2 linked regions of the Catalinimonas alkaloidigena genome follow. The main gene of each other region encodes a partner of the protein of the gene in region 2 in a complex. Links are inferred from orthologs where the notes say so. Each region holds a gene or a part of one and is shown on either strand. Other genes may lie near its edges.

What was found. The genes of interacting proteins can lie anywhere in the genome.
Region 1: the proteins of OKW21_RS27275 (region 2) and smc are in contact, whole or in part, in a crystal structure (PDB 3ZGX), measured with the Bacillus subtilis proteins. The link is inferred for Catalinimonas alkaloidigena from one-to-one orthologs.

Annotation. Positions count from the first base shown.
Region 1 is NZ_JAQFIL010000001.1:6,087,777-6,094,979, forward strand. What follows is about bases 838-4,942. They hold smc (chromosome segregation protein SMC), read left to right. Parts: upstream 838-1,196; coding sequence 1,197-4,742; downstream 4,743-4,942. Other genes in these bases: OKW21_RS24650 (hypothetical protein), read right to left, coding at 838-991. Also shown: OKW21_RS24640 (potassium channel family protein), read right to left, coding at 1-89; OKW21_RS24645 (CPXCG motif-containing cysteine-rich protein), read right to left, coding at 175-360; more of OKW21_RS24650, read right to left, coding at 362-837; OKW21_RS24660 (pseudouridine synthase), read right to left, coding at 5,181-5,771; OKW21_RS24665 (class I SAM-dependent methyltransferase), read left to right, coding at 6,008-6,610; OKW21_RS24670 (hypothetical protein), read right to left, coding at 6,725-7,075; OKW21_RS24675 (SDR family NAD(P)-dependent oxidoreductase), read right to left, coding at 7,100-7,203. UniProt on the Bacillus subtilis protein: Required for chromosome condensation and partitioning.
Region 2 is NZ_JAQFIL010000001.1:6,749,858-6,754,225, forward strand. Bases 355-3,131 are described here. They hold OKW21_RS27275 (segregation and condensation protein A), read right to left. Parts: upstream 2,233-3,131; coding sequence 1,477-2,232; downstream 355-1,476. Other genes in these bases: OKW21_RS27270 (lysylphosphatidylglycerol synthase transmembrane domain-containing protein), read right to left, coding at 407-1,477; dxs (1-deoxy-D-xylulose-5-phosphate synthase), read left to right, coding at 2,433-3,131. Also shown: OKW21_RS27265 (nucleoside-diphosphate kinase), read left to right, coding at 1-341; more of dxs, read left to right, coding at 3,132-4,352. UniProt on the Bacillus subtilis protein: Participates in chromosomal partition during cell division. May act via the formation of a condensin-like complex containing Smc and ScpB that pull DNA away from mid-cell into both cell halves.

The DNA.
Region 1 (7,203 bases), 660 kb from region 2 along the record:
TCTGCGGTGAACAAAAGATAGGTAATGATAAAGTATGCAGCGATGGCTGCCAGAATGATAAGTAGGTTTTTTTGTCTTTTAGATGCCAAGGAAGAATGGTTAGCGAGTAATGATGAATTTACACTTAATTTTTAATCTGCAATTAAGACTCTGAATTTTTGCAGGCTGAAATTTCTAATCCATTTGCTGGGCCTCAAAGTTAATGACTGCTTCCTCTGCCACATCTACCGTAAAACTTAGTTGAATCGGGTTACAACAAACTTCACAGTCTTCCACATAAGCCTGCTTAGAAACAGAAAAATCCAGCAACATAGAAATTTGGGCCATACAATAAGGACAAATAAAAAAATGTTCAATCATTTTAAAAATGTTTCCTATTAATAATCTCACTTAGTATGATCGCTTTACGAGCATTGTTAGTATTTCTAAGCGAAGCAGCTATACTACTGGCAAGTTGCTTACTCTTTGCTTTACGGCTGGTTTTCTTTACGGTCAGTTTCTTGGAAATCACCTGGTCCTCTATGTTGATTTTATCGCTGATCTTCTGCGCTACCTGCCCCTGATACTTTTTCCCTTTCTCCTTATACCTATCAAATGATTCCGCTCTTTGCTCGACTTTTCTTCTTCCCTTTTCAACTTCCTCATCGACTTTTCTTGAAGAGAAAGGGTGTTCATAATCATCCTCTTCTGCTTCATTTTCCATCTGTGGTTCAGGCTTTCTTTTGGGTCGGGGACTCTCCTGTCGGGGACTCTCCCCGGTAAGCTCTCTCAATATTTCTTCAAAAGTAGTAGGCTGCTCTCTTTGCTCAGGCTCAGGCTCATCCGGTGAGCTTACTTCCGGCCTTCTTCTAGGACGCCTTGTCTCAGCTTCAGTTTCTTCCTCTGCCTTACGTGTTTCCGCCTGCTGCTTCTTTCGCCTGTTCAAAAGATTAGACCCTAGTGAGAAGAGGGCAAAGAGGACAAAGAGCGCGATTTGTATTAATTCATCCATAAAAATGCTTCAATTATGCTGAGCGTTCAATATTTTACTAACCCAGATTAGTATTTTGACTAAAACAATAACATTATGTTATTAGTGTTATAGTTAAAGAAAAAAAATGTCTTTAACACAGGAAAAAGTGGCTTTTTTAACCGACTTTTAACTTAACAAATCTAAAAATTATTTTTAAGTTTGTCCCTTTTCCGCAGGAGATGCTATGCAGTTAACACGACTTGAGATCAAAGGCTTTAAGAGTTTCGCAGACAAAGTTATCATTAACTTTGACAAGGGGATTACCGGTGTGGTCGGTCCCAATGGCTGCGGTAAGTCTAATGTGGTAGATGCTATACGTTGGGTACTGGGAGAGCAGAAGACCCGTATGCTTCGCTCCGACAAGATGGAGAACATCATCTTTAACGGTACCAAAAAGCGTAAAGCCACCCAGATGGCTGAGGTTTCGCTCACCTTTGACAACACCAAAAACCTTATCCCTACCGAATACACCCAGGTGACCATCACCCGCCGCTATTATCGCTCAGGGGACAGCGAATATATGCTGAACGGCGTTACCTGCCGCCTGAAGGATATCACCAACCTCTTCATGGATACGGGTATCGCTTCCAACAGCTATGCCATCATTGAGCTGAAGATGGTAGATGAGATTCTTAATGATAAAGACAACTCTCGCCGTAACCTGTTTGAGGAAGCCGCCGGTATCAGCAAGTTTCGTACCCGCAAAAAAGAGACGCTGCGAAAATTAGGAGACACGGATGCTGACCTGGAGCGGGTGGAAGACCTGCTCTACGAGATAGAGAAAAATTTAAAATCACTTGAGAAGCAGGCCAAGCAGGCAGAAAAATATTATAAGACCAAAGAGGAATATAAAAACCTGAGTGTACAGCTCGCCAAAGTAACGGTCAGTTCGCAAAGGGAAAAATTACAAAACCTGCATAAGCAACTGGAAGCAGAAAGTGACCGCAAGCTCAGCCTCAACCGCCAACTCAGTGAAAGTGACGCGCTGATAGAGCAGCTCAAAACTGATCTGGTCAATAAAGAAAAACTGCTTTCTTCCCGCCAAAAATCGCTGAACCAGCACGTGGAGCAGATTCGCAACTACGAGAGTGATAAGCAGGTAAAGAATGAAAAGATGCGCCTGCTTAAAGACAGGGAGCTACAGCTTACGGAACAGTTAGAGCGTGACCGTTATAATATTGACCAGATCAGCGAAAGCCTGGAAGGGCTACGCTGGCAGCGATCAGAAGCGGCCGAAAACCTGGAGATCACCAAAGACAAGGTAGCCCAACTCAAGCAGGAATACGAAGAGTACAAGACTAAGACCAATGCGCTGAAAGAAGAAGTCAATCAGGCAGACGGTGCGCTAAGAGAGAAGCAGGATGAAGTCTACCAGATCAAAAAGACACTGGAGATCAAGCAAATGCAGCTAAGCGCTACCCGCCAGGATCTGGAAAAAACTTCTGCCGATACCAGCGCTCAGCAGGCTGATATGAGCCGCTACGACGAACGGGCTGCCGAACTGGAAGATGAATTGCAGACACTCAGAGACGAACTCACCGAAGCCGAGCAGGCGGAGCAGGATCTGCAGCAGCGCATGGAATCCCTGGCCGAAAGTATAGAGGCGAATAAGGAAGAACTTTCTAAGACCAACCGTACCCGCGACGCACTGCAGAATGAATATAACCTTACCAAGTCTCTGGTGGATAACCTGGAAGGTTTCCCTGATGCTATCAAGTTTATCAAGAAAAATATTGAGTGGGCCAAGAAAGCACCGCTGCTTTCAGATATCATTAGCTGTGGTGAGGAGTACCGGGTGTGTATAGAAAACTACCTCAGCCAGTACATGAACTACTACGTAGTGCAAAGTCGTGCTGAGGCTTTGGAAGCCATTAACCTTTTGAGTGATGCATCTAAAGGCAAAGCTAATTTCTTTATCCTGGATGAGTTTGAACATTTTAAGCCTGCTGCCAGCAAAACTTTTGATCATGCGGTATCCGCTGCTGAGATCGTAGAATATGACCCCGCTTATCAGGCTCTTGTGCAGTACGTACTTAACAATGCCTATATTGTCAATGGTGATTTTACCATTCCTGAAGATAAAGAGGCTTCTTTTATCACCAAAGATGGGCGCATTGTGCAGCACCCCTTCAGCATGGCGGGAGGTTCCGTTGGCCTATTTGAAGGTAAACGTATCGGGCGTGCCAAAAATATGGAGAAGCTTAAGGCACAACTCAAAGAACTGGAAAAAGAGGTAGAAGCCCAGCAGCAAAGCATACAGGAGAAACAGTTGCAGTTATCCAGCCTCAAGCAAAGCTCTCCCAAAGAAGCTATCGCTTCTTTGCAAAAAGAGATCAGCCAGATTAGCCAGGAATTTGTTTCAGTGAAGACCAAAAAGGAGCAGATGGCTGAAATGCTATCCAGCAATGCTCAAAAGCGGGTGGACACCGAAGACCACATTCAGGAGTTGCATGAAGCCTGTGCCGAGTTGGAACCGCAGGTAGCTGAAAAGGAAGAAGAACTGATCAAGCAGGAGAGTAAAATCAAAGCGCTTAAAGAAAGGCTGGCTGAAGAAAACGAAATACTGAGTGAAAAGTCTGCTAACTTCAACCAGGAGAACATACAGTTTTATCAGCAGGAAAACCGTGTGAGCAGTATTTCACAGGAGATCAGTTTTAAAGAAGAGGCTTATCAAAGCAGCGAAAACAATATTGCTAAAAACCAGCAGGCCCTTAAAGAAAGTGAAGCGAGCATCAAACAACTGCTGGAAAGCAGCGATGTGAGTGAAGATGAGCTGCTGGCCATGTATGAGGAGAAAGAGCAGATTGAGATAGGCGTTAATGAGGCGGAGAAAGACTATTACTCCGTTCGAGGTGAGATTGATAAGAACGAAAAAGCAACCCGCGAAATCCGTAACCAGCGAGAAAACAGCGACTCTCTGGTGCTGGAAATTCAGAACCAGCTCAACAGCACCAAACTGGAGCTGAGTGGCGTAAAGGAAAGGCTTTCCGTAGAGTTTGAGCTGGACCTGGACGAGCTCATGAAAGAGCAGGTTTCTGAAGAGGAAAAAGCGAATGTTGACCCTGAGGCACTCCGGGAGAAGCTCACCAAAATTAAAGATCGTTTACAGCGTATCGGACCCATCAACCCTATGGCGATGGAGGCCTATGAAGAGATCAAAGAGCGTTATGATTTTATCAACAATGAAAAAGAAGACCTCCTGCAGGCTAAGGAATCTTTAATCACAACGATTGAAGAAATTGATACCGTAGCCCGTGCTACTTTCATGGAAGCTTACGAAAAGATTAAGGAAAACTTTGTGAAGGTGTTCCGTTCATTGTTTACCGAAGAGGATGACTGCGACCTTAAGCTGACCAATCCTGATGATCCCTTAGAGTCCAGTATTGACATCATTGCCCGGCCTAAAGGAAAGCGCCCGCTGACCATCAACCAGCTTTCGGGAGGAGAGAAAACGCTGACCGCTACTTCTTTGCTGTTTGCGATCTACCTGCTCAAGCCCGCGCCATTCTGTATCTTTGATGAGGTAGACGCACCACTGGATGATGCCAATATTGACAAGTTCAACAACATCATCAAGACCTTCAGTAAGGACTCTCAGTTCATCATCGTGACCCACAACAAGCGTACGATGGCCAGCACCGATATCATCTATGGGGTAACCATGATCGAGCAGGGCGTTTCCAAGGTAGTACCGGTAGACCTGAGGGAGTTTGAGCTTGCACCTGAATAGAGAAAAGCAAAGCCCAGCCCCAGGCAGATAACTTCAGGATAGCCAGTACCAAAGTGAAATAAAAAGTACCCAGCCACTTTCTGGAACCTGTATCCTATTGGTCCTGAAGCCTCAAAATCAAAAAAGTCGGACTTCTCAGTCTGCCTTTACGAGCACCCTGCATATTGTAATCGTAGGACGCATCGTCGTGTCCCTTACGATTCGATTATAGAGGCGTTTCATAGCAAGCTGTACTTCAATGTCCTCCGCCCGATCTACTTGACATGCTCACGCCTAGCCTCTGGAAAGGTCAGCCAGTAGACCATGCTCATCCATCAAAACCGACATTTGCCCATATGCTGTTGAGTATTTTTTTACGTATGTCAAAAATCATCTTTTCGCAACTCACATTGTATCCTCCCCACACAGGTATGTACCGAGCATGAAATATATTCCTTCTCAATACTCTTTACCAAGGTCAAAACGATCTACTTCAACCACTTCACCTGAGTGTAGATTATCCAAGGTAATACCTCCGATACGTACCCGAATTAATCTTAAGGTAGGAAAACCCACCGAAGCAGTCATTTTACGAACCTGCCTGAACTTTCCTTCGGTGATGGTGATTGACAACCAGCTTGTTGGGCCGTGCCTTTCGTCTCTTATCTTTTTTGCCCTTGGCTCAAATTCTGGGGCTGGCTCCAGACGAGCAGCCTCACATGGCAGGGTCAGATATTTTTTGCCGTTTATCGCTATTTCTACCCCTGCCTTCAAGCGCGCTACAGCTTCAAGGGTAATTTGACCGTCTACCTGTACATAATATTCCTTTTCTATCTTCTTAGATCGCACCAGCGCACTTACTTTACCATCTGTAGTAAGTAATAATAAACCTTCGGAGTCCTCATCTAATCTACCAATGGCCATTATGCTTTCAGGAAAGTTATAGAGTGCTCCCAACAGCTTTTTGTTTTTCCTCCTGTTCTGGTTGTTAACAAACTGCGACAGATAACCGAATGGCTTATGAATAATAAAGTGGCGATGTTTTGTCATTACATTTATTCTTTGCATCACAGGACTTCAAGAGCCCTTTTATAATTTGAAATAATAGAACCTGTATACAAGGGCATTTAGCCTCATTTTATTGTGCTCCGGAATTGCTCATCAAGTAAATAATCATTATATAGTTATAACAATAGCTTACTAATATTATGAGCCTACTTAAACAGAGCATAAGGTCTGCAATGAATATTGGCATTTTGTTTAAAATATATGCAACCTTATCCTACATGTGGCATAAAAAATCCATTGAAGAAGCTATTGCCAAAAACGATTTAAGATTAAACTTAGGAAGTGGAAAGACCACAATAGATGGGTGGTTTAATCTTGATATGGCTGTAGGTGCAAGAATCCTTACAATGAAACTACCGGGTGGGCTAAAAAAATTTAAAAACAACTCTGTACGATATATTTATACGTCACATTTTTTAGAACATATTGACTACCCTGATACAGCTTTGGCAATTGTTAAAGAATCCTATCGTATACTTATACCCGGAGGTACATTAAGAATCATTGTGCCGGGTATTGAAAAAATAATAAAGGCTTACGCTGAAAACGATGAGGCTTTCTTTGCGATTCAAAAAGAGATGCACCCTGCCTGGTGCAAAAGTAAGCTTGATCATCTTATGTATGCGCTACAACAGGAAGGTGAACATAAATATGGCTATGATTTTGAGACTATGAAAGCATTACTTATTCAAGCCGGTTTTGATAAAGTGGTTGAGAGTGATCATAATCAGAGTCAAGAAGAAGCCCTTAGAATAGATTACAGGACCCGGGTTGATAATCACGGACGATATTTGTCTCTTTACGTAGATGCTGTTAAGTAAAATTTTTTTTACTGTGCCTACTAACCAATTATGGTAGCTACCCTTTAAGATTATCATTTATAGAACTTCAGGCAAACAATTTCTATGATTAATTTAATGGGTTTTGAGTTTGTTTTAAGTAAGCTTACGCCCATAATAATTTCTAAAGGCCATGAGTTTCCGCTTTTTGAGGTAGGTGAAATCACGCTCATGGATATGGGCTTCTCTTTCAAAACTGATCTGCTCATAAGCCTGCCGGTGGGTTCTGCCTTTGAGCCTGCCTATACCATATTCTAACAGGTAGCATAAGTAGAAAGGAAAGACCAGCAACTCACGCTGCTGCCGGAGATGTATCCTCTCATGGTTGAGCAGTATCGGATCATTCCTATCCCTTTCATGCCTTACAAATACAAAAGGATAAAGCGTAATAGCCCGGGCAAAATTTCCGGTGATCACTTGCAACAGCTGTGGCGCATGAATGACCATAGAAAGGACTATTTTAATGAGCTATCAATATTCATTGTTCCTTCGGGCCGCTCTATCTGTCACTGCTTCCAGCAAGGCAGGCACCCAGTCGGATTTACTGTTAGTGCCCTTAGCCCTTTTCTGACCAA
Region 2 (4,368 bases):
TACAGGAAGCGGGCTTTCGGATTTCGGCCATGAAAATGACGAAGCTGACTGAAGAAACCGCCGGACAATTCTACGCAGTACACAAAGAACGCCCTTTTTACAAAGACCTTACTACTTATATGTCTTCCGGGCCCATCATCGCCATGATTTTGGAAAAAGACAATGCGGTGGAAGACTTTCGTAAACTGATCGGTGCTACTAATCCCGCTGACGCAGCGGAAGGAACCATCCGTAAATTATTTGCAAAGTCTATTGAAGCCAATGCCGTGCATGGTTCTGATGCGGATGAGACCGCCGCTAATGAAGGTAACTTCTTCTTTGCAGGGACAGAACGCTTCTAGTTTTACTCCGAAGAAATACTGAAAAGAAATTTAAATAAGGAAGGCATATAAATGTCTTCCTTTTTTTATTGCTGTGCTACTTTGGAGGACTTCTTTTTAAAAAATACTCTTCTGATCCATTTAGGAAGAAAAATTGCTCCCAGAATCAGGTAGGGATAGTAAGAAAGCATTCTCCAAAGAATGTTGGTTACAAAAGTATAATCCCCCAAAAACTCGGTAAAAAACTGCGTAAAAAAGAACTCAGCTGTACCACTACTACCCGGTGTAGGTGAGATGAGCATGGTGATCCACATCATCAGATGTCTGCAGAAGATCAGCAGGTGTTCCATGGGAGTAACATTGGTAAAAGCTGCGATCAGGCAGTTGAGCATGAGATAGCGTGCCGACCAAATTAAAAAAGTAGCGATTACGATTTTGGCCCAATAGCTAAACCTCTTACCTCGGAGTAGCTCTGAAGCTATAATGATTTCATCCCCATGCTTACTCGCCGCATGCCTCCAACGACGCAAAAAGCTTATGGAGCTCACTCTGAGCAACAGCCATTTAAAGCCTCTCGGCCTTATAAATATGGCATAGAACATAAAAAATGTATAGACTGTGATGAGCACATAGCTGATCAGAAAAAGAACCTGCAGGCTATTCCCCAGCTTCACTTCCATCTCGCTGGCATCAGGAAAAAGCTCCTGGGCAGTAAAGAGCAAGGCCAGAGGGGCCACCAGCACAAAGAAGAGGTTATCCAGAATAGCTGTCAGCATGACATAGGCTAGGGACTTTCCCAGGCTTATGCCTTCTTTTACCAAAATAAACACGACTACTGAAGTTCCTCCTACAATAGAAGGCGTCACTGCTGAGGCAAATTCCCAAAAAATAATGACATAAATACTGCTGCCCCAGGAAAGTTCGTCATTCGTAAGGGTCTTGATACGGTATACATAACCGGCATCCCGGGCAAAAATAACCAGAAGAGCTAGTACTATAGGAAGCATAGAAGCTTCAAAAATAAGGTTTAGCTTGTCTGCTGTAAGGTCGGGATCGCTGTAAAACATATAAAATACGATACCCAGACCTATAGCCACAGGTATCCATATCTTATTAGGATTAAGCGTTTTAAATATTTTTTTGGAATTAATATCCATTAGTCAACACGTACATCTTCGTCTTCCTTCTTTAATACCCAGAAGTTGTTAAAGCCTTCGCCAATTTGTAGGGTTACTTCATTCAGTTGAAGCAATTCCAGGATCGCAAGAAAATTAAAAATGACGGCTATCTTATTCGGATCGTCACTGATGATATCCTGAAATGATACCCTTTTACGATTCTGAAGATTGCTAAGTATATAACCTTTTTGTCCGGAAATGGTGTATGGATATTGTACTACCTGATGAGGTTTTTCGCGTTGTTTAAGCTCAAACCGCTGAGTAACACGTTCAAACACCTTTAATAGCTTATATAAGGTTACATCCTGAAGCTCAGCCTCTACATTATTAGTTTCTGCAAGTTTCTTAATTTCCTGAACAAGATTTCCGCGTTCATGTTTTAAAGCGCGTTCTTCTTCCATCTCAGCCAGTTCCTTGATAACTGATTTATACCTCTTATATTCAAGCAGATGTTTTACTAATTCCTCACGCGGATCAACTTCTTCTCCTTCTTCATTAAGCACAGGACGGGGTAGTAGCATCTTGGCTTTAATACGCATAAGTGTAGCCGCCACCAGGATAAACTCACTGGCGACCTCAATATTCATAGCCTCTAAATGCCTTATGTAGCTGAGAAAATCATCCGTGATTTTAGATATTGGAATATCATGTATATCCAGCTCATCTCTCTCAATAAAGAAGAGAAGCAAGTCAAAGGGGCCTTCAAAGCGAGGAAGTTTAATCTCAAAACTCACGGGGTCTTTCTTTTATCTTATGAATCAGTAAATTTACTAGCATAAAATCTAAGCAAATTTATGACATTATTATGCAATAAATGTTCTCTTATGAAAAAAGATCGTTCCTTTGCACCTTATTTATGGTAAAAGGGTTTTAAAAAAGTAAAACATTCGTTGATTGTCATAGTTTCAAAAATACATTTAAGAAAAATTTCATCATGCTCATTAAGCCCGGTCCGATTCTAGCCCAGATTAATAGCCCTGCTGACGTTAAAGCCCTCAATCAAAACCAACTAGTCCAACTCTCTCAGGAACTAAGGCAATTCATCATTGACACCGTATCTGTATATGGCGGCCATTTTGGGGCTAGCCTTGGTGTGGTGGAGCTTACTATAGCACTACATCATGTATTTAATACTCCCTACGATCAACTGGTCTGGGATGTAGGGCATCAGGCCTATGGGCATAAAATTCTTACCGGCCGCCGTGACACCTTTCATACCAACCGTATTTATAATGGAATCTCCGGTTTCCCTAAACGTAGCGAAAGTGAATATGACGCTTTTGGTGTAGGGCATTCCTCAACTTCTATCTCAGCCGCATTGGGCATGGCGGTTGCATCCAATTATCAGGGACTAGAAGACAAGCAGCATATTGCAGTAATTGGTGATGGAGCCATGACCGGTGGAATTGCTTTTGAAGCCATGAATCATGCAGGTGTGGCCGATACAAATTTACTTATTGTCCTCAATGACAATTGTATGTCTATAGACCCTAATGTGGGCGCATTGAAGGACTATTTGACAGATATAACGACTTCCCAGACTTACAATAAGGTAAGAGATGATGTGTGGAAGATGCTGGGCAAGATCAGTAAGTTTGGCAAGAGTGCCCAGGAAGTTGCTTCCAAGGTAGAAACCAGTATTAAAGCTTTTCTGCTTAGGCAAAGTAACCTTTTTGAGTCGCTTAACCTTCGTTACTTTGGTCCGGTAGATGGCCATGATGTGGACCATCTGGTACATGTGATGAAAGATCTTAAGAAGATTCCCGGTCCCAAGATATTACACTGTGTAACCGTAAAAGGAAAAGGGTACTCATTAGCAGAAAAAGATCAGACCAAATGGCACGCCCCTGGTAAATTTGATAAGGTAACGGGTGAGATTCGCAAAAAAGTGTATGATGTTCCTCAGCCGCCTAAATATCAGCAGGTGTTCGGAGAAACAATTGTAGAGTTAGCCCAGCAAAACAAAAAAATTATGGGCATTACACCTGCGATGCCTTCCGGCTCATCTCTCAACATTATGATGAAGGTCATGCCTGACCGTGCTTTTGATGTGGGTATAGCTGAACAGCATGCGGTCACTTTTTCTGCCGGATTGGCTACTCAGGGTTTGACTCCCTTTTGTAATATCTACAGCACCTTTATGCAACGGGCGTATGATCAGGTCATTCACGACGTTTGCATACAGAAGTTACCAGTAATCTTTTGTCTTGATAGAGCTGGGGTAGCCGGAGCTGACGGTCCTACGCATCATGGGGCTTATGATCTTGCTTACATGCGCTGCCTACCCTATATGGTGGTATCTGCCCCCATGAATGAGGCGGAACTAAGAAACCTGATGTACACTGCTACTTTGTACAAAGATGGTCCCTTTACCATCCGCTATCCCCGTGGACAAGGAGTGATGCCTCAGTGGCAAACGCCAATGGAACAAATAGAAGTAGGCAAAGGAAGAAAAATACAGGATGGAGAAGAAGTAGCGATCCTTACTATCGGCCATATTGGAAATTATGCTATTGAAGCCTGCAAGCAACTTACTATAGATGAAATGCATCCCGCGCACTATGATATGCGTTTTGTCAAGCCATTAGACGAAGAAATGTTACACGAAGTATTTGGTCGCTATAAGAAAGTGATTACTGTAGAAGATGGCTGCCTGATGGGAGGTTTTGGCAGTGCAGTGCTGGAATTTATGGCTGAACACGGCTATTCAGCTCAGGTAAAAAGACTTGGTATACCCGATCATATCATTGAGCATGGAGAACAAATTGAGCTTCACCGTGAATGTGGTTATGATGCCGATAGCATCGCTAATGAGGTAAGGGCGTTACTAAATGTGGACACTTTAGTAAGTTAATTACTTGCAAATTAGA